Regions from separate parts of the Peribacillus sp. NPDC096447 genome, predicted to be linked through region 1. Evidence: a T-box and tRNA genes for the amino acid it is inferred to sense, from the RefSeq annotation. Region 1 holds a T-box; the other holds one or more tRNA genes.
The links. A T-box is a leader RNA that pairs with one kind of tRNA and senses whether it is charged. The one in region 1 lies ahead of serS (serine--tRNA ligase), so its partner is inferred to be a tRNA-Ser.
Positions count from the first base shown of each region.

Region 1 (5,300 bases):
CTAGCAATTGAAGGACCTTCTCGGCATGACCCGTGAGATTTTCCAATTCTGCATAAGAATCTTCCGGCTTCACGAACTTCACTAGTTCAACTTTATTGAACTGGTGCTGACGAATTAACCCGCGGGTATCACGACCTGCAGATCCTGCCTCTGAACGGAATGAAGCACTATATGCCGCATAGCTTATCGGCAGATCATCCATGCTCATGATTTCATCACGATGGAAGTTTGTCACCGGGACTTCAGCTGTAGGAATCAAGAAGTAATCATCACTTTCAATACGGAAAGCATCCTCTTCGAATTTTGGCAATTGACCTGTGCCAGTCATGCTTGCACGATTAACCATATATGGTGGCAGCATTTCTTCATATCCATGTTCCTCAACATGAAGGTCTAACATAAAGCTGATTAATGCACGTTCTAATCGAGCACCAAGACCCCTATAAAATACAAATCGGCTGCCGGTCACTTTTGCTGCCCGTTCAAAATCCAGGATGCCTAGATCTCCGGCTACATCCCAGTGTGGTTTCGGTTCAAACTTGAATTCCGGTAACTCTCCCCATTTACGGATTTCGACATTATCGTCTTCCGTCTCACCAACAGGCACACTTTCATGCGGAATGTTCGGAATGGAAAGAAGTAATGTTTCTAACTGGGCTTCCACTTCACGAAGTTCATCATCGAATCCTTTGATACGGTCACCAACTTCACGCATTTGGACAATCAGCTGATCTGCATCTTTTTTTTCCCGTTTCAATACGGCCACTTGCTGTGAAACTTCATTTCTTTGGCTTTTCAACTTTTCCGTATCAGCAATCAAAGCCCGACGCTTTACATCCAGTTCCTCGAATTTACCTAAATCGGTCAAATCTTCCCCTCTAAATTGCAATACACGCTTCACTTCTTCAAAATTATTTCTTACATATTTCAAATCCAACATTTTCAGTTCCTCCTTAATATTTTGATATTTTATCAAAGAACGCAAAAAACTCCCGTCCCCTGAAGAAGGGACGAGAGTTAACCCGCGTTGCCACCCTAGTTGAAGGCCTATCTAAAAACGCCTACCACTTATCACGATAACGGCTTTTAACCGAAAGTACTTACTGACCCAAAAGGCTTTCCATACTCTGCTCCAGGAGGGATTCACAAAACTCTCACACCGATTTCCACCAGCCATCGGCTCTCTATAGAAAGAAATACTTGTTACTATTTCCTGTCATTGCTTTCTTATATAATCAGATTGTTTTCCATAATGTACTATAATTTTATACATTACGCAACCGTTTTATACGTGAAACTTAAAACCAGCCTTTAACAGTGGAAGCTACACTGCTCCATACGTCACCAAAGAATCCGCCAACCGCTCGCATTGATAGTACGAACCAGTTTGCCTTTTCAACAGATTCAGCAGCTACGACGTTAACCTTAACCTGATCTCCGTTGATGTACCCGTAATCTTCACCTTTTTTAGGAGTGACTGTGATGTAACCTAGCTTTTCACCTTTTTTGATTGGTGCAGTCAGCTTACCATCATCATTCAATTTGTTTTTATCGATCACTAAATCTGTTTTATAGTTGTCTTTCTCACCATTTTCAACAAGTAGCTCGACCGCTTTTTCAGATTGAATCTTAACGTTTTTTTCCTTGCCTTTCACTACTGAAAGTGTTTCTTTCCCTTTCACCTGGTAGTTGGCAGGAAGGACTTTTTCCTTTTTAAAGGTTGCATAAGCATAGTTCATAAGCTTAGTGCTATCCGCAAAACGTTCGTTTTTATTAGTGGACTTCATGACCACCGTGATATAGCGCTGACCGTCCTGGATAACCGTCCCTGTGTGTCCATATCCGGCAAAGTCAGTAGATCCCGTTTTTAGTCCATCTACGCCTTTATATTCAAATATCAGGCCAGGCAGCATCCAGTTGAAGTTCGGATATTCTTTTCCATCACGGAACTTCAATTTAGGGATGCTGGCGATTTTCAACACTTCCGGATAATCATTTATTAAACGATAAGCAAGAAGTGCAGTATCTTTTGCTGTCATGATATTTTCATCATCTTCATCACCTGAAGGAAACTGCCCTAATAAATCGCCGTTATTCAAGCCGCTGGCATTAACGAATTTATGGTTTTTCAAGCCTAATTCCTTCGCTTTTTCGTTCATTAACTTAACGAAGCTCTTTTCACTTCCGGAAACTAGCTGTGCTAAAGCTACTGTTGCCGCATTTCCGGAATAGACGGCCATAGCTTGATATAGTTCCTTAACTGTATAATCTTCACCTTCCGTTAACCCAACATTCGACAAATTGGGTGCTTTTGAAAGGTCATGTACGTATTTATTTATTTTAACTTTTTGATCCCAACTGATTTTCCCATTTTCAATTGACTCCATTATGATGTACTCTGTCATCATTTTAGACATGGATGCAATCCCTAATACTTTATCGGCATTTTTTTCATACACGATTTGTCCTGTTTCACCATCAATGATGATGGCTGCCTCTGCTTTTAAACCCAAATTATCAGATTCAGCAACAGCTTCCCCCGGTTGATAGGCAAATTGCGACATAACAAGAACAAAAACAAAAGTGAAAATGAGGGTCATCTTGCTGATTTTTTTCAATTTCCAATACCTCCAACTTTTAAGCTAATCTCTATAACAAAGAAGAAACTTTATGTAATTCCCTTGACACCTTGTCTAGTTTATCACAGAAAAAATAAAAAAAATAGACAGAGTAATCGCAGACTCTGTCTATTTTAACAATAAATTTTAATGACGATTATATGTTAAATTCATTACATTGAGTAGTTCGGTGCTTCTTTTGTAATTTGGACATCATGAGGATGGCTTTCCCTTAATCCGGCACCAGTCATTTTGACAAATTGAGAGTTTTCCCTCAACTCTTCCAATGTGGCTGTACCGCAATATCCCATACCTGAACGAATGCCGCCAATCAGCTGGAAAATGGTATCTGATAAAGGTCCTTTATATGGAAGGCGGCCTTCGATGCCTTCTGGTACGAATTTCTTGTTATCTTCTTGGAAGTAACGATCCTTAGATCCCTTTTCCATTGCAGCAACAGAGCCCATACCCCGATACACTTTAAAACGGCGGCCTTGGAAAATTTCCGTTTCGCCCGGGCTTTCAGTTACACCGGCAAGCATACTGCCAAGCATTACTGCATGTCCGCCTGCAGCTAGGGCTTTAACGATATCACCAGAGTATTTGATTCCGCCATCAGCGATGATCGTTTTACCATGTTTCCTTGCTTCTGTCGCACAATCGAAGACTGCCGTGATTTGCGGAACACCTACACCAGCTACAACCCTTGTCGTACAGATTGACCCTGGTCCGATTCCCACTTTCACTACATCAGCTCCCGCTTCAATCAATGCTTTCGTACCTTCAGCTGTTGCCACATTACCGGCAATGATCGTCAATTCAGGATATGTCCCGCGGATTTCCTTAACCATTTCAAGGACGCCTTCTGAATGACCGTGAGCAGTATCAAGTACAATTGCATCGACATGGGACTTAACCAGCATTTCGACACGCTTCATTGTATCCTTGGTCACGCCGACTGCAGCACCTGCAAGTAATCTTCCTTGCTTATCTTTCGCCGAATTCGGGAACTCGATGACTTTCTCGATATCCTTGATCGTAATAAGTCCTTTAAGAACTCCATTATCATCCACAAGGGGAAGCTTTTCAATTTTGTATTTTTGAAGGATCTTCTCTGCTTGTTCCAAGTTAGTTCCCACTGGCGCTGTGACCAGATTCTCTACAGTCATGACACTGGAAATCTTCAAGGAAAAATCGGAAATAAATCGCAAATCACGGTTTGTAATGATACCCACAAGTTTTTGATCCTCTATATTGTTGACTACAGGAACACCTGAAATGCGATATTTACCCATTAAATGCTCTGCATCGAATACTTGGTGATCCGGCGTTAAGAAAAATGGATCGGTAATTACACCGCTTTCTGAACGTTTTACTTTATCCACCAGTTCAGCTTGTGCTTCAATGGACATATTTTTATGAATGATACCCAATCCGCCTTGACGAGCCATGGCGATTGCCATCTCAGCTTCTGTCACGGTATCCATTCCTGCGCTGATGATAGGAAGGTTGAGCCTTAAGTTTTCAGCTAAGTTGACTTGAAGGTTAACATCTTTCGGCAAAACCTCTGATTTCGCTGGAATTAATAGGACATCATCAAAGGTTAAACCTTCTTTTGCAAATTTATTTTCCCACATTATTTTCCCCTCCTGCTTAAAAATATTATTTGTAGGTTATCAATAGGACATACTACTGTCAAGAAGAGAAATAAAAGTTTGATTATTCTATTAATTCGGAGGATAGCTGCAATGCCTGAAAACAATGATAATTTCGATATATATACACCTTTTTTTTCCGCATCTTCCTCACAACTTTTTTTACAAAAATGTTACATGCACGAAAAAATAGCAGAAGCGGAAATAAAAAGTTACGATAATTGTTATCCATTTATTTACCATCTTGAACACGCTAAAACTTATTATAATCAGGCTGCCATTGCACCACTTTCCATACAACCAATACTTACATTTTATGGATTCGCTCAATTGTTAAAGGCTTGTCTGCTCACGATTGACCCTAACTATCCGGAATCAACTTCGATGCTTGCCCATGGGGTAACAACGAGAAAAAAGAAAAAACAACAATATGAATTTTTAAAGGACGAAGTGAAAACGCAAAAGAATGGACTTTTCACCTGCATTGCCGAGAAGTTATTTCATATCAAGCATCTGGAAGGTGAAAAGTTTTCCATGGGAACATTAGTGAAGGAAATCCCAGACATGCAAAATTTTACATGGTCGGTTTCAAAGAAAAATTTCGTCGCCATGTTACCGTCTTCGAATGGCTTTCAATTACCATCAACGGTATTGGATAGCTTTCAAATGTCCAGCAGTCGGTTGGAAGAATTTTTGAAAGCTAAAACGAATCAAGTTTACAGTATTTCAGAAGCTCCTGGGACACTGCATTTAAAAACAGATGGCGTCCCTAATCATAATGCAACTTCCCCAATACGGTATAATTTTGCAGAAGGACAGTTCATGCTATCACTAAATAAAGATTCGTCAGCTTTTTCATTACCTGAACTTTTGATCCATTATTTGATTTCTTATAACCTTAGCATAATAGCTCGTTATGAAACAGAATGGTGGGCAGAACTGTTGAAAACCATGCCTAATGATGATTACCCCTGCATCGTTCAATTCCTTAAAATAAGCCAAGCTAAGGTGCCATTCTTAATATTTG
Region 1 is NZ_JBIWEV010000019.1:7,602-12,901, forward strand. Features, by position in the region: gene serS (serine--tRNA ligase) at 1-940, opposite strand, end outside; T-box leader at 1,004-1,229, opposite strand; gene ACIQZD_RS25930 (D-alanyl-D-alanine carboxypeptidase family protein) at 1,299-2,618, opposite strand; gene guaB (IMP dehydrogenase) at 2,792-4,255, opposite strand; gene ACIQZD_RS25940 (YaaC family protein) at 4,367-5,300, shown strand, end outside.

Region 2 (17,030 bases), on a different contig from region 1:
ACGGCAGTTAAGCTCTTCAGCGCCGATGGTAGTTGGGGGTTTCCCCCTGTGAGAGTAGGACGTCGCCAAGCAGGTTTTATATGGAGGATTAGCTCAGCTGGGAGAGCATCTGCCTTACAAGCAGAGGGTCGGCGGTTCGATCCCGTCATCCTCCACCATTTTACACCTGCCGGTGTAGCTCAACTGGTAGAGCAACTGACTTGTAATCAGTAGGTTGGGGGTTCAAGTCCTCTTGCCGGCACCATTTTAAGATAGTACAAGCACGAGCCATTAGCTCAGTTGGTAGAGCATCTGACTTTTAATCAGAGGGTCGAAGGTTCGAATCCTTCATGGCTCACCATTTTATATGCGGGTGTGGCGGAATTGGCAGACGCACCAGACTTAGGATCTGGCGCCGCAAGGCGTGGGGGTTCAAGTCCCTTCACCCGCATCTTTCATGCGGAAGTAGTTCAGTGGTAGAATACAACCTTGCCAAGGTTGGGGTCGCGGGTTCGAATCCCGTCTTCCGCTCCACTTTTCGTATGTGCCGGGGTGGCGGAACTGGCAGACGCACAGGACTTAAAATCCTGCGGTAGGTGACTACCGTACCGGTTCGATTCCGGTCCTCGGCACCATCATAATATGCGCCCGTAGCTCAATTGGATAGAGCATCTGACTACGAATCAGAAGGTTGTAGGTTCGACTCCCGCCGGGCGCACCATGTTTTTATTGCGGGAAGTAGCTCAGCTTGGTAGAGCACTTGGTTTGGGACCAAGGGGTCGCAGGTTCGAATCCTGTCTTCCCGACCACGTGATTTTTAATGAATGGGGCCTTAGCTCAGCTGGGAGAGCGCCTGCCTTGCACGCAGGAGGTCAGCGGTTCGATCCCGCTAGGCTCCACCATTTTTCAATCAGATACTTATATTATATTGGCGGTGTAGCTCAGCTGGCTAGAGCGTACGGTTCATACCCGTGAGGTCGGGGGTTCGATCCCCTCCGCCGCTACCAATAAATATAAGGACCTTTAGCTCAGCTGGTTAGAGCAGACGGCTCATAACCGTCCGGTCGTAGGTTCGAGTCCTACAAGGTCCACCATATTCATTTTTTAAAGCCGTGGAGGTATACCCAAGTTCGGCTGAAGGGATCGGTCTTGAAAACCGACAGGGGAGTCAAATCCCGCGGGGGTTCGAATCCCTCTACCTCCTCCATTTTTTCAAAAAGCAGCAAGTTGTTTTGAAACAGCCTTACATAAAGGATGCGGATGGAACAATATACACGAAAACTTGATGCAAATCGTTTCATTATTACCGTCGCGGGGTGGAGCAGTCCGGTAGCTCGTCGGGCTCATAACCCGAAGGTCGCAGGTTCAAATCCTGTCCCCGCAATTATTAGGTCCCGTGGTGTAGCGGTTAACATGCCTGCCTGTCACGCAGGAGATCGCGGGTTCGATTCCCGTCGGGACCGCCATTTTTTAAATTTAATACAAATGTGGCTCAGTAGCTCAGTCGGTAGAGCAAAGGACTGAAAATCCTTGTGTCGGCGGTTCGATTCCGTCCTGAGCCACCATATCTTTCATATTACGGCGGTTGTGGCGAAGTGGTTAACGCACCTGATTGTGGTTCAGGCATTCGTGGGTTCGATTCCCATCAGTCGCCCCATTTCGCGGGTGTAGTTTAGTGGTAAAACCTCAGCCTTCCAAGCTGATGATGAGGGTTCGATTCCCTTCACCCGCTCCAAATATGGGCCTATAGCTCAGCTGGTTAGAGCGCACGCCTGATAAGCGTGAGGTCGATGGTTCGAGTCCATTTAGGCCCACCATATTCATATTGTTCCGCAGTAGCTCAGTGGTAGAGCATTCGGCTGTTAACCGAACGGTCGTAGGTTCGAGTCCTACCTGCGGAGCCATGGGGAAGTACTCAAGAGGCTGAAGAGGCGCCCCTGCTAAGGGTGTAGGTCGCGCGAGCGGCGCGAGGGTTCAAATCCCTCCTTCTCCGCCAGTTGGCCCGTTGGTCAAGCGGTTAAGACACCGCCCTTTCACGGCGGTAACACGGGTTCGAATCCCGTACGGGTCATAACAAAAAAGGAAGCATACATTCATGTATGCTTCTTTTTTTCATTTCTTTTCATTTATATAACTATCTTTTTGTTTAAAGGGAATGTCTCCTAGATTGGATTCGATATTTGCTTCTTCCAGTGTATCTTCATATTCCTTTTGCTTTTTGTTTGGTATATCCACTCTATTTTTCCCTTCTATATCATTTGCGGCAAATCCTTCATAGTCTTCAGGAAATCCATTCGTTTCATCCTCAGTTTTATATAGATCATTATAATTGTCATGATCGCCGGTGTAATCAGATGGCGTTTCGGATGTACCGAATTTCGCAACTTCCCCAAAGCTATCTTCTTTATCCACCATTTCGATTCCATGACGATTTTCAAAATGATCACCCTTGGATGGAATCAGTATTTCCTCCTCCACTGGCCGGTCTTGTGAAAGTGACCGTTCCGGGGCATGTTCGACACAGTAGAGGGTGCTTGGGATCGCTTCAAGCCTCTCGATGGGGATTTCCCCATTGCAGGTTTTACAATGGCCATACGAACCTTCTTCCATTGCTTTCAATGCTTCGTCGATTTTCTCCATTTCTGATTGTGCATGCTCATCGAGTGCTTGATTCCGTTCCATCTCGAATAATTCGGTTCCTAGGTCAGCAGGATGATTATCATAGGATGATAATTCCCCTACGGATTCCGTCTGGCTTTTATCCAGAACGGATTGTTCGTCATTTTGAATTCTACTACTTAACTCATTTTTTTCTTGAAGCAGTTCCTTTTTTAATTTTTGCGTTTGTTGTTTCGTTGCCATCTCCTATTCACTCCTTCTAAAGTCCAAATATCATTTTATATTGGTAAGATGATTGTATTATCTATTACCCGAATCGGAGTATAGGAAAACAATATGGAACGGAAGATAGAAAAAAGGACTGAGTGGATGAGCTCAGTCCTCGGAGATTAGATAAGATAGCTGATGAATAATCCAATGGCCATGAGTAAGCCAAAGAAGGTGTTCGTTTGGGCCGTGGCTTTCATTGCCGGGACCATCGTGATCGGCTGCGTTTTGCCTACGAAGCCTTTGATTGCGGCCATGGCCTTCGGTATGCTAAGGAAGGCAAGGAGAATCCACGCCGTTACGCTTCCGGTAAGGACTAGCCCAACAAGCCATAGATAAGAGAAGGCGAACATGATTGCCATGAATGTCAGGGCGTTTTTCCTGCCCATCACTACAGGCATCGTTTTGCGCCCGTGAGCCTTATCTCCATCATGGTCACGCAGGTTATTGGATAAGTTGATCAGCCCGACCAAAATCCCACTTGGAATGGCTATTAAGATGGCTGTTGAAGAAACATCACCGGTTTGAATGAAAAAGGCGATCAGGATTATCAAAAAGCCCATGAACAATCCAGAAAAAAGTTCCCCGAATGGTGTATATGAAATGGGAAGGGGACCGCCTGTATAAAGATAGCCGACAAGCATGCAAACCAGTCCTACTGCAGCAAGCCACCAAGATGATGCGGCACAGATATAGATCCCAATTATCAAGGCGATGGCATACATGCCAAGGGCCAAGCTCATGATTAGTTTGGGGGTCATCCCATGACGGACGATCCCGCCGCCGATGCCTACGGATTCCTCCGTATCCAAGCCTCTCTTGAAATCATAGTATTCATTGAATAAATTGGTAGCAGCTTGAATCAGGATACTGGCAATCATCATGGCAGCGAATAGTAACCAATTCACTCCATCTTCCAAAAGTGCAATCACAGTTCCAAGTAAGACTGGGACAAAAGCTGCGGTTAGTGTATGTGGACGAATTAACTCCCACCAAATCTTCCAGGTCCGTTTAAGGGGAAGTCCGTCGTATTCTGTTTGCATTATTTCTCTCCTCAAAATCATTATTGGTTCTCTCGAAATTATAACAAATATTGAAATGTTGCACAAAAGGTTATCCTAATAAATGCAGGAAAAGTGGGTAAGGGTGATAATTGGAATTCCTGGATGATCCATTTCCAAAATCCAGGGTATTTCTCTACATTCGCTAAGATTCATATAATAAGGAAAAGAACAGGAAAGAATCGTTCGGTAAAGGGGCGTTTTATTGACATGAGGTTCAAGGGAGGTGTATCTTTAAATAGGTTAAAAAGCTTTTAAAATGTACATTTGGGGGGATTTTTTTGGCTATCTCAGAGGAAACTGAACAGTTTCAGGGACTGGCTTCAGCTATACAAAAGGCGAAGGACTTGAATGATCAAGTTCTATTCAGTCATATTAAGAAGATTAAATGCAACAACCCCCTTTCATTTTATCAAGCTGGAAGAGAACGGTACGCGGGTGAACGCTTTTTCTGGGAGGACCCTGCAAAGGAAATAACCATCACCGGTTTAGGCAATGTTAAGAAACTCAAAGCGGCATCGAATGCCGAACGTTATAGAGAAGTCGAAAAGAGCTGGATCAAACTGCAGAATAATGCTGTCAAAACAGGAGTGACCGATATAGAAGCGACAGGTCCTTTACTGTTTGGGGGCTTTTCTTTTGATTATGAAACTGACAGTACGCTCCTTTGGAATCAGTTCGGGGACAACCTTTTTTATATACCTGCCTTCATGCTGTCAATAGTGGGGAAACAAGCTTACTTAACGACAAACTTACTTTGTTCGCCTGATGATTCAGAAAAACTCTTCATAGATATGATAAATGAACGGGAAGCTTTCCTTTTCAAAAGCTTGGATGGCAATGGATTGGGTGCAAATTCCCTGGTTATGCAGAGGGAAGTCGAACCTGAGGAATGGAAGCGGACGGTCGCAGAGGCTGTTCAGGAAATCAAGACGACAGATCTCGACAAAATCGTTTTGGCAAGGGAGCTTCGACTTGGTTTTGAACGTTCCATCGATTCAGGGAAAGTACTTGAACAATTGATTGCTGAGCAGCCATTGAGTTATATTTTCAGTTTGGAAGCTGGAGGTGACTGTTTTGTTGGTGCCACCCCTGAACGTTTGATTAAGAAACAGGGAAATGAAGTTTTTTCTACCTGTCTTGCTGGATCGATGGGACGAGGGAAAGATGAGCAGGAAGATGTTTGTCTTGGTGAAGAATTGCTTCATGACCAAAAGAATTTACAAGAGCATCAATATGTCGTGTCGATGATATCCAATGCCTTTGATTCAGTATGCGAAAAGGTGATGGTCCCGGCCGGACCGACACTTATGAAAAACCGTCATATCCAGCATTTGTACACACCGGTCCGCGGTATATCAAAGGAAGGTGTCACGATTTTTGAATTTGTCGAGAATCTCCACCCAACCCCTGCTATGGGCGGACTTCCCAAAGAAAAGGCGGTTGTCCGAATTCGGGAAATGGAAGGTCTGGAACGTGGCTTTTATGCGGGTCCTTTAGGCTGGGTGGATACGTATGGAAACGGGGAATTCGCTGTAGGGATACGTTCTGCACTAATACAGAACAATGAGGCCTCACTCTTTGCCGGATGCGGAGTAGTGGAAGATTCGACTCCCGAAAGTGAATACCGGGAAACGGGGATTAAATTCAATCCGATGTTAAGTGCTTTAGGAGGAAATCTTAATGAATGACCGAGATGCATTGACAGCGTATGCTGCTTCATTTGTCGATGAGCTGGCACAAAATGAGGTGAAGCATGTGGTGGTGAGCCCTGGTTCACGATCCACACCCCTGGCTTTGTTGCTGGTGGAACATCCTGATATCGAAATTCATATTAATGTGGATGAGCGTTCGGCTGCTTTTTTTGCCCTTGGTTTGGCTAAGGCCCTAAAAGAACCTGTCGGACTTCTTTGTACGTCAGGTACAGCCGCTGCAAACTATTACCCAGCCGTCATTGAGGCTTTCTATTCAAGAGTGCCGCTTATTGTACTTACCGCTGACCGCCCGCATGAATTGCGTGATGTCGGAGCCCCGCAGGCGATCGATCAGATGCACCTTTACGGGAGACATGTAAAATGGTTTGTCGAAATGGCACTTCCTGAAAGCACGGATGGGATGATGCGGTATGCCAGAACGGTCGGTGCAAGGGCAGTGGCAACAGCTGCAGCTGAGCCTGCAGGGCCTGTACATTTGAATTTCCCGCTTCGAGAACCATTGATTCCGGACCTGGAGAAAGCAAAGGAGTGCAGGCAAAATAAAATGACGCCTGCAGTGTTGATTGACAGTGGAGAACTGTCACTGTCATCATCACAAATAGAAGCTGTTGCAACTACATTGTCACAAGCTAAGCAAGGTATGATTGTATGTGGCGAATTACCTCATCCAGAGATGAAGGAAGCCATCGTCGCATTAGCGGAAAAACTTGCCTTTCCGGTACTGGCTGATCCCCTTTCACAGCTAAGGAGCGGAAGTCATGACAAAGCCGTAATTATTGATTCTTACGATACGTTTCTACGCGATGAAACGGCAAAAGCGGCTTTCAGGCCGGAAGTGATCTTGCGATTCGGGGCAATGCCTGTTTCTAAACCGTTATTGTTATTCATGAAAAAACAAAAACAGGCAATCACTTTGGTCGTCGATGGCGGAGCAGGCTGGCGCGAACCAGCCGGATTGGCAACGAATATGATTTACAGCGAAGAGAAAGATTTTTGTCTGCGAATTGCTGAAAGTATTTCTTCCTCCCATGATGATGAATGGCTTCGCTTATGGCAAACCGTCAACGGAGCGACGAAGGATGCCTTAGCCTCCGTCAGGGATGAAGCGGAGTTAAGCGAAGGCAAGCTGTTCGCCCTGCTTGCTGATATGATGCCATTGGAATCGACGTTGTTTGTCGGGAATAGTATGCCCATACGTGATTTGGATACTTTCTTTTTGAATAATGGAAAAGGAATCAAAACCTTTGCAAATCGCGGGGCGAATGGCATCGATGGTGTCGTTTCCACTGCGCTTGGCGTAAGCACGGTATCAAAAAATACAGTGCTGGCAATCGGGGATTTAAGCTTTTTCCATGATATGAATGGCTTGCTTGCGGCAAAACTTCAAAAACAAAATATCACGATATTGCTGGTTAATAATGATGGCGGCGGCATTTTCTCCTTCTTGCCGCAGGCGAATGAGAGGGAACATTTCGAAACGCTATTCGGAACGCCTCATGGGCTTGATTTTTCCCATACTGCCGAGCTTTATGGCGGTAAATACAACAAGGTGCAAAATTGGGATGAGTTAGAGAAGGTATTTACAGAGTCATTCGAAATTCAAGGACTCAAAATCATTGAAGTTCCGACAGAAAGAGAGTCCAATTTACAAAAGCATCGAAATTTGTGGAGCTTTGTTTCCCAGGAAATAAAAATGGTGTTAGACAGGGAAATATCATGAATATTGTCAGCAAGGATGTCAATTATGCTGTTGAAATAACGGGAAATGGAGATCCTCTTGTACTTTTACATGGATTTACGGGAAATCGGGATACATGGAAATTCCTCATTCCGCTACTGAGTGACAGGTATACGTTAATCATGGTCGACATCATCGGTCATGGCATGTCTGCGTCACCAGCCGATCATCGAAGGTATAAAATCGAGCGTGTCGCTGAGGATATCAAGTATATTTTGGATGTGTTGCATTTCCCGAAAGCCCATATCCTTGGATACTCGATGGGCGGAAGGCTCGGATTGGGATTTGCCTGTTTGTTTCCTGACTATGTTGATACATTGATATTGGAGAGCGCTTCACCGGGCCTTTTAACAGAAGGGGAACGTGAAATCCGAAGGGGAAATGATCGGAAGCTTGCCGAAAGGATTCTTGAAAATGGCATGGAAGCGTTTGTGGATCAATGGGAAAACATCCCTCTGTTTGAAAGTCAAAAACGGTTGTCGGCCAAAACCAGGTCAGCCATTCGGGAGCAGCGGTTGGCAAATGACCCTGCCGGCCTTTCCAATAGCCTTCTTGGTATGGGGACCGGCAATCAGGCTTCATACTGGGAACAACTGCAAACCCTTGATTTCCCTGTGCTCCTTGTAACCGGTGAGCTTGACCGGAAGTTTTGTCGAATTGCGGACTCGATGAAAAAAAAGTTGAAGCGGGCCGAATGGAAAATAATAAATGATGCGGGACATGCTATTCATGTGGAAGTTGGAGAAAAGTTTGGTAAAATAATAAGTGAGTTTTTAAAGCGAAATAAAAGGAGGAATTAAGGTGACGATTCAATGGGAAACAATACGTGAGTATGATGAAATTTTGTATGAAAAATATAACGGGATTGCGAAAGTGTCCATCAATCGACCACATGTACATAATGCATTCACGCCAAAAACGACTGCTGAAATGATTGATGCATTTGCAAGGGCGCGTGATGATTCCAGCATTGGTGTCATTATTTTAACAGGTGTAGGCGGCAAAGCATTCTGTTCAGGCGGGGACCAAAAAGTACGCGGAAATGGTGGATATGTGGGTGAAGATAACATTCCGCGTCTAAATGTTCTTGATTTGCAACGTTTGATTCGCGTAATTCCAAAACCAGTCGTAGCCATGGTTGCAGGATATGCAATTGGTGGCGGTAATGTCTTGAACGTGGTATGTGACTTGACGATTGCTGCTGACAATGCAATTTTCGGACAAACTGGACCGAATGTAGGAAGCTTTGATGCTGGTTATGGTTCTGGCTACCTTGCACGTATCGTGGGTCATAAAAAGGCGCGTGAAATCTGGTACCTATGCCGTCAATACAATGCACAGGAAGCATTGGATATGGGATTGGTCAACACAGTCGTACCATTAGACCAATTAGAAGCGGAAACGGTTAAATGGTGTGAAGAAATGCTTGAGAAGAGCCCTACTGCACTTCGTTTCTTGAAAGCGGCAATGAACGCTGATACGGATGGCCTTGCAGGTCTTCAACAATTGGCTGGTGACGCTACACTTTTATACTATACAACAGAAGAAGCAAAAGAAGGCCGCGATGCATTCAAAGAAAAGCGCACTCCGGACTTTGGGCAATTCCCTCGTTTCCCTTAATGAAACGTGTGAATCGATGAGACTGACAGCTTGGCGGATAATCGCCGGGCTGTTTTCTATATCAAAATGGAAGAGGGTAAGCAGCAATGGCAGAAGAAAAGTTGCCAAACTGGCTGAAAAATCGGGCGCATCTTTCACCAGATCGCCCGGCAATAGAGTTTGAAGGTAATACGTATAGCTTTCTTGAACTGCATACATTATCGGAGAAGATGGCTGGTAAGCTGGCAAGCATTGGTCTGGGCGCTGGCGATTCATGCGCGGTTTTGCTCCGTAATCATATTGATGGTGTTGTCGTTATCCATGCACTATTTTATCTCGGTGTGAAGATTGTGATGCTGAATAATAAGTTAACGGCAAAAGAGCTGTCCTGGCAGATCGAGGATAGTGGGACTGCCTATTTGGTTTCAGAAGGTGCCTTCTCCGACAAACTTTCTGATATTGGTGAGATTCTCCCGGAATTGAACCTTCATTTAATGGAAGAATTGCCGGATGAAGGCACGGCGGAAATACTTCAAGAGTTTTACCTTGAGGATACCGCTACGATCATGTATACATCAGGTACGACAGGAAATCCAAAGGGTGTGATCCAAACATTCGGCAACCATTGGTGGAGTGCAGTAGGGTCGGTTCTGAACCTTGGATTGCATGAGGAGGATTCTTGGTATTGTGCGGTTCCGATCTTTCATATTAGCGGTTTATCCATTCTGATGAAAAATGTGATTTATGGCATGAAAGTCGTTTTGGCGGAACGATTCGATGAACGGGAAGCGAACCGGAGCATTCAGGAAAATGGCGTGACGATCATTTCGGTCGTGACGGCGATGCTGAATAGGATGGTTCAGGATTTGAAAGGAACAAGCTATCCAAAAACCTTTCGCTGTTTCCTGTTGGGCGGCGGCCCTGCACCCGTCCATTTACTTGAAGCCTGTAAGGAGAAAGGGATTCCCGTCTATCAATCATATGGGATGACCGAAACGTCTTCACAGATTGTGACGCTGGCACCGGAATATAGCATGTCAAAAATCGGATCAGCTGGGAAGCCTTTGTTTCCTTCGCAGTTACGGATAGAGAAGGACGGCACTATGTGTGAACCGGGTGCAGTGGGTGAAATCGTGGTTTCAGGTCCGAATGTCACGAAAGGTTATTTTAATCGAATGGACGCTACACAGCAGGCGATTACCGATGGATGGCTTTATACCGGGGATCTTGGTTATCTTGATGAGGAAGGCTTTTTATATGTGCTTGACCGACGTTCGGATTTAATCATATCCGGCGGTGAAAATGTCTATCCGGCGGAGATTGAAAACGTCCTCAGTATGCATCCTGATGTTTTCGAAGCGGGAGTGACGGGGACTGACGATGAAAAGTGGGGACAGGTCCCGCTTGCTTTTGTCGTCTTGCATCAAGGTGCAGAGCTTGATGAGAGCGAACTGCTGGAATATTGCAGGGGATATTTAGCATCCTATAAGATTCCCCGGAACGTGATTTTTTGTAAGGAGCTTCCCCGTAATGGCGCAAGCAAGCTTCTGAGACGGGAACTGAAGAAGGAAATGGGGGAAGGGCAATGAAGTTATCCTCCATTTCCCTAAAGCTCATTAAGGCCCCTTTAAAACGGCCATTCAAGACGCATCTCGAAACGGTAAGCGAGCGGGAAGTGATAATTGTCGAAGCCATGGATAAGGATGGGTTGATTGGATACGGTGAAGCTGTCCCTTTTACAAGTCCTTGGTATACAGAGGAAACGATCAAAACATGCTTTCATATTTTGGATGACTTCTTAATCCCGTTGACATTGGCCAGTCAGATCAAGCATCCTGATGAGCTGCCGAACTTATGGAGCGGAATCCGGCGGAATGCGATGGCGAAGTCAGCTTTAGAGCAGGCAATCCTCGATTTATATGCGAAGCAGAAAGGAGTCTACCTCGGACGGCTGTTTGGCGGCGAACGAAGTGAAGTGGCCGCTGGTGTAGTCGTTGCATCCAATGATATTGAAGATGCGATGCGCCAGATCGAGGATTTTTCCGGATCTGGTTATCAGCGTTATAAAATAAAAATCAATCCTCAAATTGATCTGGAGTTTTTAGCGGAAATCCGTCGGGCCTATCCTCATATCCCGCTCATGGCAGATGCCAATTCAGCGTACACTCTTGATGACATCACACACCTTCAGAAGCTTGATGAGTTTAAGCTGATGATGATTGAACAGCCGCTGGGACATGACGATATTGTGGAACATTCATTTTTGCAGAAACAGCTGCAGACACCTATTTGCCTTGATGAAAGCATAAATTCATTTCATGATGCCAAAAGTGCGCTGTCGCTCCAGAGCTGTGGGGTGATCACCATTAAGATGGCTAAAGTCGGCGGCTGGATGGAAGCTGTAAGAATCCATGATCTATGCCTGGGAAATGATGTGCCAGTTTGGTGCGGCGGTATGATTGAATTTGGCATTTCACGTGCACATAATATCGCTCTTGCCACATTAAAAGGATTCACGATTCCCGGGGATATATCATCTTCATCCCGTTATTGGGATGAAGATATAATATATCCTGAAGTACTTGTCGAAAACGGCATGATCCAAGTTCCCGATAAAGCTGGAATCGGTTTTGCCATCAATGAAAAGCGGCTAAAGGAATTGACTACATATAGTAAGTTGTACAAGTGAAAACATCAAAGGAGGTGCATTGCCCACCTCTTTTTACAAATATTGATAATCCTTTAACTCCACTCACTCCCCTTGCCTATGTACCTCACCCAATTAGTATTTTCTTGGACGGAAACCCCACCCTTTTTGAAAATGATTTTAATAGGATACTAACAAATCAGTTCATTGTTTTTCCTGTTAAAACTCTTGCTAAGCTGCAGAAATTTGCGACAATTCTGCCAGCTAGCCAAGATGACGCTAGATGCTTGATTTGATGAGGCTTGGCAGACAGTCGGCGGAAAGGGAACGAATGACTGAAATCAACCAGGAACTTTTTTAACTGGCCGGAAAGATCATAATTTTTTTCAGAAAATGGGGCTTTGTCTATTTTTTCTTTATTGGATTATTTTGTATAATGAAATTAAAAGAATGGCAACCAAGGGAAAGGGAGGGGAGAGTGTATGAAGAAAAAACCGTACCTTATTGCGGAGATTCTACTAAGAAGGGGCATGGCGGACTATGTCATTAAAGAAGTGACGGCATTGGAAGAGTGTGAGCTGTTTCTTTTGAAGAGAAAGTGGGGCCTATATGACCGGAAGACAGGTGCGTAAAGATTAAAAGTAAAAAGGGAACCGTTTCGAGCCGGTCCCCATGCGTTTTAAGGTTTTTTAAGCCGGTATCTATTTACTGGACGGCCTATGCTGCCATATTGTACGTCAAGCTGAAGGACTTCTTCGCCATGCAAGTATTCAAGATAGCGCCTTGCTGTAACTCTGGCGATTCCAATCCCATCAGCCACTTCTTCTGCAGATAGTGACCCAGGCTGGGTCTTTATGAACTTCGTCACTTGCTTAAGAGTCGCGCCATTCAATCCTTTGGGAACATCATATTTCGGACTCGCTTCAGAATGTGTTTTATTTTGAAAGAGGATTCGGTCGAGCTGATTTTGAGAAATTTGATGGTCAGGTTCAACCTCCATCCGAAAAGCAAAGTATTGCTCCAGCGTATGTTTTAGCCTATCGAATTTAAATGGCTTGATTAAATAGTCAAAAGCCCCGTTCTGTATCATTTTTCGAATCGTTTTCTGATCATTTGCCGCTGAAATGATGATGACATCCACATCCATTTGCTCTTTTCTGATTTGATAAAGTGTATCAACCCCGTTTAAAGATGGCATGAAGATGTCCAAAATGACAAGGTCGGGTTTAGAATGCCTGATTTTTTCCAGACCTTCAAGCCCATTTGAAGCTGTATCAACGACTTTAAAGGCAGGCAGGCGCTCGATGAACTGTTTGTTGACCTCTTGGACCATTGGGTCGTCTTCAATTAAAAGTACACGAATTTCGTTAGTCATTTTGGTTCTCCTCTATATCGTGCATCGGAAAAGAAAGAAAAAAGCTTGTTCCTTCGTCAGGGCGTGTCGTGAATTTCATTTCGCCGTTCGCTTTTTTTACAATTTGGTCTATTAGATAAAGACCAATTCCTGATCCTTCCGCACCTTTTGTTGTAAAACCATACTCGAATATATCTTTATGAATGTCCTCGGGAATGCCGGGCCCATTATCCTCAAGCACGATTTGACAATGATGTTCATCCTGGTAGATGGATAGATAAACCTGTTTTGTTTCCTCTGAACAATGCTTTAGCGCGGCGAATGAGTTTTCGATCAGGTTTCCGATTATCAAAACAAAATCGTGATGATCCAAATCAGCGGGGAAGCGGTCCAATTTCGTGTGCTTGTCCATGATGAGCTCGATTCCGAGTTCCCTACCCAAGGAGATCTTACTTAATATCAGCCCCACTAAATTATCATCGTGAATGTGCTTCGTTAAAAACCTGGTCAATTCCTCTTGTTCTTCCGTGATCTGAAAAATGTAATGCAGCGCTTCGTCAAGATTGCCTAGCTGGATCAATCCTGCTATCGTATGAAGTTTGTTCATATGTTCATGGTTTTGAACGCGCAGAGCTTCAACGAATGCTTTGACACTAGTCAACTCTTCAGCTAGCTTCGTCACATCGGTACGATCCTGGAAAATGGCCACCGCACCGATCGTTTTATCCGCAATCTTTATCGGTACCCGGTTGCTTACAATATTCCTGTTTTGAACGGAGATCTCCTGATTAAAGATGGGAGATGTCCGGTCAAGCACTTCCGGGAGACGTGTATCGTGTATAATATCATTGATATTCTTGCCTATGACCGCACCGTTGATATTGAAAATTTGCTTAGCCTTTTCATTGAAAATCGTGATAGTCTGATTATTATCTATGGCGATGACCCCTTCATGCATGGCATTGAAAGCGGCAGTCCTTTCAACCAACATCCGTGAAATTTCATGGGGTTCAAGTTGGAAGGTCTCTTTTTTTATCCTTTTTGCCATGAGCCATGAGCCGCATACCCCGAATAGAAGTGTAAGGACCAGGATAATCGCGATTTCGCCTTTCAGGTCCTTGATTAATTCCGGTATGGTAGGCAAGATATTCCCAACCAGTACGACGCCGATTTGCTCTCTATCTCTATCAAGGATCGGTACAAATGCGCGGATGGAAATGCCTAGTTCGCCAGCAGCCTTTGAAAGGTATTCGTGTTCAGCGAACGCAGCGCTTTCGTCGCTGCTTTCCGATGGGGTTCCCAATTGGCTGAACACGGGGTGGGAATAGCGTATATGCTGATTGTTCAGTACAACTATATAATCCGCTTGATGGATTTTCCTTAAGTTTTCAATAATCGGATTGAGCTGCGTCCATCCTTCGGGCTCACGGACCAATTTTTGTACTTCAGGCAGTTCGGCAATGGTATGGGCAGTGATCATGGATCGTTTGCCGATTTCATCTTCCCTGACCGAAACGATATTTCCGAATATAAAAATCCCGCCTATTAGTATCGAAAAAGCGACGATTACGAATGATAGCAGGGTGATTTTAATTTGAATGGGCATATGAAAGGATTTATCCATTGTTTTTCCTCCATTACTTCTATACTTTATAGTAACAGAATTTCTATCACTTTTCGCTATTTTTCGCGCATTGTATTACGACAGCAAAAAGCTGTGATAGAATAGTGATAATGTGAAGTGAGCGGTGAGGAGTTGTCGGTATGCGTGCATTATGGGGGTACTTCTTATTAATTGGCTTGGGGCTGTTGATAGCCGTGTATATATCGTTTCAATCGTTCTTTACAAGCTTCGGTTTCAATTTGCCGAAGGATGAGGAGCAGGTCGGGATGAAGGATCAAATCGTGATTAAGTTCAGTCATGTCGTTGCCGAAAATACACCTAAAGGGCTAGCTGCGAACCGATTTGCCCAACTAGTCGATGAATATACAGATCATCGTGTCAAAATTGAAGTTTATCCTAATCAGTCATTATATAGTGATCATGAAGAAATCGAAGCATTACAAGAAAACAAGGTGCAGATGATTGCACCGACTACATCTAAAATTACGAGCATATCAAAGAAATGGATGCTATTGGACCTCCCTTACGTTTTTCCAACGGACGCTGCCTTGCAGGAAGCGTTGAATGGGGAAGTGGGGGAAGAGCTGCTAAAGCAGCTGAATACCATCGATATCGAGGGACTCGCATTTTGGTCGAATAACTATAAACAGATCACAAGCAGTAAACCGATACGGCATCCAAGTGATTTTGCAGGAAAGAATTTTAGAATCATGCCAAGTGCAGTCCTGGAAACTCAATTCAAGCATTTTGGGGCGACAACTGCTGAGCTGCAGTTTAATGAAACATATAAAAGCCTTGAAATTAAAGAAACGGACAGCCAGGAAAATACGATTTCGAATATTTATTCCAAGAAAATATATGAGGTGCAAAATTATTTAACGATCAGTGATCACGGTTATTTAGGTTATGTCGTCATGATAAACAAGCCGTTTTGGAACAAACTCCCGTTGGATATTCAGCAGCAAATCCAAAGGGCGATGGATGATACAACGAAATGGCTATGGATCAAATCAAATGAATTGAATCAGGAACAGCTTCGGGAAATCCAGCAAAAATCGAATATCGACATCTATACACTGTCAGATGAAGAAAAGAAAGAATGGATGAATGAGATGACTGTCATTTATCCGGATTTCGAATCAACGATTGGAACCGAATTGATGACGAAAATGAAAAAGATCCGTGAGAAGCATTTAAAGGAATAACTATATGATGGGGACAAAAAAGGAGCGGACCCAAAGGGCCTGCTCCTTTTTTCTATTGCAATGCAGTTTGCAGTGTCTTGATGTTCTTTTCCATTAAACTGAAGTAATCTTCGCCGGCTTCGATATCTTTATCCGTCAACACTGAAAGGTTATGGAGCTCAAGTGATTTCGCTCCCATTTCCTTTTGGATGATCTCAGTTAGTTTAGAACTGATATTCTGTTCAAAGATGACGTAGTTCAAGTCTTCTTCTTCAGCCATGGTTACGATTTTCCCCAGTTCCTTTTGAGAAGGTTCGTTTGATGACGTTAGTCCTGTGACGCCAATTTGTTCCAATCCGTAGCGTTCCTCCCAATAACCATATGCAGAATGGGAAACGATGACCTTATTGGTACGGCCCGATTCGATCGTCGTCGCAAATTTTTCATCAAGAGCCTCAAGCTTTTCGGAAAGCTCATTGAATTGGCGGTTGAAATATTCTTCCTGTTCCGGCATTTTTTTCGTTAATTCATCCTTGATGGTTTTAGCCATGTCAATGGAATAGATTGGATCTAACCACAAATGGGGATTAACTCCTCCATGATCATGACCGTCTTCTTCATTTGCATGTTCGTCTTCATTTGCATGTTCGTCTTCATTTGCATGTTCGTCTTCATTTGCATGTTCGTCTTCATTCGCGTGTTCGTCTTCATTTGCATGCTCGTCTTCATTTGCATGCTCATCTTCATCTAGATGAACCGTTTCGCCCACCGCAACTGTACTGACGCCTTCTTTACTTAGAATTGGTTCAGCCTTGGTTACAAAGCCTTCAAGATTATAGCCAATATAGAAAAACAGGTCTGACTCAGCCATTTTTACAATATCTTTTTGAGAGGGTTCGAATGAGTGTTCATCCGTTCCGGGAGGATAAACCGTCTCGACGTTTACGTACTCCCCGCCAATGGCCTCAGTGAAGTATTGTAAAGGGTAAACCGTCGTATATATATCCAAGGCATCCTTGGTTTCTTCTTTACTCGATTCTCCCTTCGAGTTGCCGCAGGCTGACAGAAATACCGCAGTAACAAGGAAAAGCGAGAGCAATGCTCGAATTTTCATATGAAATGCTCCTTTATAATTCGTATTGATTACGATTTGAATTTTATGGGTAAAAACGAAATGATTACGATTTGACTTCTGTATGATACAAAAGATTGCAAAAGAAAGCAAGGTTTTTTTCTAATGGTC
Region 2 is NZ_JBIWEV010000007.1:191,448-208,477, reverse strand. Features, by position in the region: partial or broken rRNA gene rrf (5S ribosomal RNA) at 1-71, shown strand, start outside; tRNA gene ACIQZD_RS22745 (tRNA-Val) at 83-158, shown strand; tRNA gene ACIQZD_RS22740 (tRNA-Thr) at 169-244, shown strand; tRNA gene ACIQZD_RS22735 (tRNA-Lys) at 265-340, shown strand; tRNA gene ACIQZD_RS22730 (tRNA-Leu) at 349-430, shown strand; tRNA gene ACIQZD_RS22725 (tRNA-Gly) at 439-513, shown strand; tRNA gene ACIQZD_RS22720 (tRNA-Leu) at 526-614, shown strand; tRNA gene ACIQZD_RS22715 (tRNA-Arg) at 624-700, shown strand; tRNA gene ACIQZD_RS22710 (tRNA-Pro) at 712-788, shown strand; tRNA gene ACIQZD_RS22705 (tRNA-Ala) at 806-881, shown strand; tRNA gene ACIQZD_RS22700 (tRNA-Met) at 910-986, shown strand; tRNA gene ACIQZD_RS22695 (tRNA-Ile) at 997-1,073, shown strand; tRNA gene ACIQZD_RS22690 (tRNA-Ser) at 1,094-1,186, shown strand; tRNA gene ACIQZD_RS22685 (tRNA-Met) at 1,290-1,363, shown strand; tRNA gene ACIQZD_RS22680 (tRNA-Asp) at 1,370-1,445, shown strand; tRNA gene ACIQZD_RS22675 (tRNA-Phe) at 1,469-1,544, shown strand; tRNA gene ACIQZD_RS22670 (tRNA-His) at 1,561-1,636, shown strand; tRNA gene ACIQZD_RS22665 (tRNA-Gly) at 1,641-1,714, shown strand; tRNA gene ACIQZD_RS22660 (tRNA-Ile) at 1,720-1,796, shown strand; tRNA gene ACIQZD_RS22655 (tRNA-Asn) at 1,809-1,883, shown strand; tRNA gene ACIQZD_RS22650 (tRNA-Ser) at 1,885-1,975, shown strand; tRNA gene ACIQZD_RS22645 (tRNA-Glu) at 1,979-2,050, shown strand; gene ACIQZD_RS22640 (TraR/DksA C4-type zinc finger protein) at 2,092-2,841, opposite strand; gene ACIQZD_RS22635 (1,4-dihydroxy-2-naphthoate polyprenyltransferase) at 2,988-3,908, opposite strand; gene ACIQZD_RS22630 (isochorismate synthase) at 4,208-5,617, shown strand; gene menD (2-succinyl-5-enolpyruvyl-6-hydroxy-3-cyclohexene-1-carboxylic-acid synthase) at 5,610-7,361, shown strand; gene menH (2-succinyl-6-hydroxy-2,4-cyclohexadiene-1-carboxylate synthase) at 7,358-8,179, shown strand; gene menB (1,4-dihydroxy-2-naphthoyl-CoA synthase) at 8,187-8,999, shown strand; gene ACIQZD_RS22610 (o-succinylbenzoate--CoA ligase) at 9,086-10,567, shown strand; gene menC (o-succinylbenzoate synthase) at 10,564-11,667, shown strand; gene ACIQZD_RS22600 (hypothetical protein) at 12,108-12,257, shown strand; gene ACIQZD_RS22595 (response regulator) at 12,305-13,000, opposite strand; gene ACIQZD_RS22590 (ATP-binding protein) at 12,993-14,603, opposite strand; gene ACIQZD_RS22585 (DctP family TRAP transporter solute-binding subunit) at 14,744-15,808, shown strand; gene ACIQZD_RS22580 (metal ABC transporter solute-binding protein, Zn/Mn family) at 15,861-16,901, opposite strand; gene yidD (membrane protein insertion efficiency factor YidD) at 17,022-17,030, opposite strand, start outside.
Region 2: it encodes a tRNA-Ser, which carries the amino acid that the T-box ahead of serS (serine--tRNA ligase) is inferred to sense. The anticodon was not compared.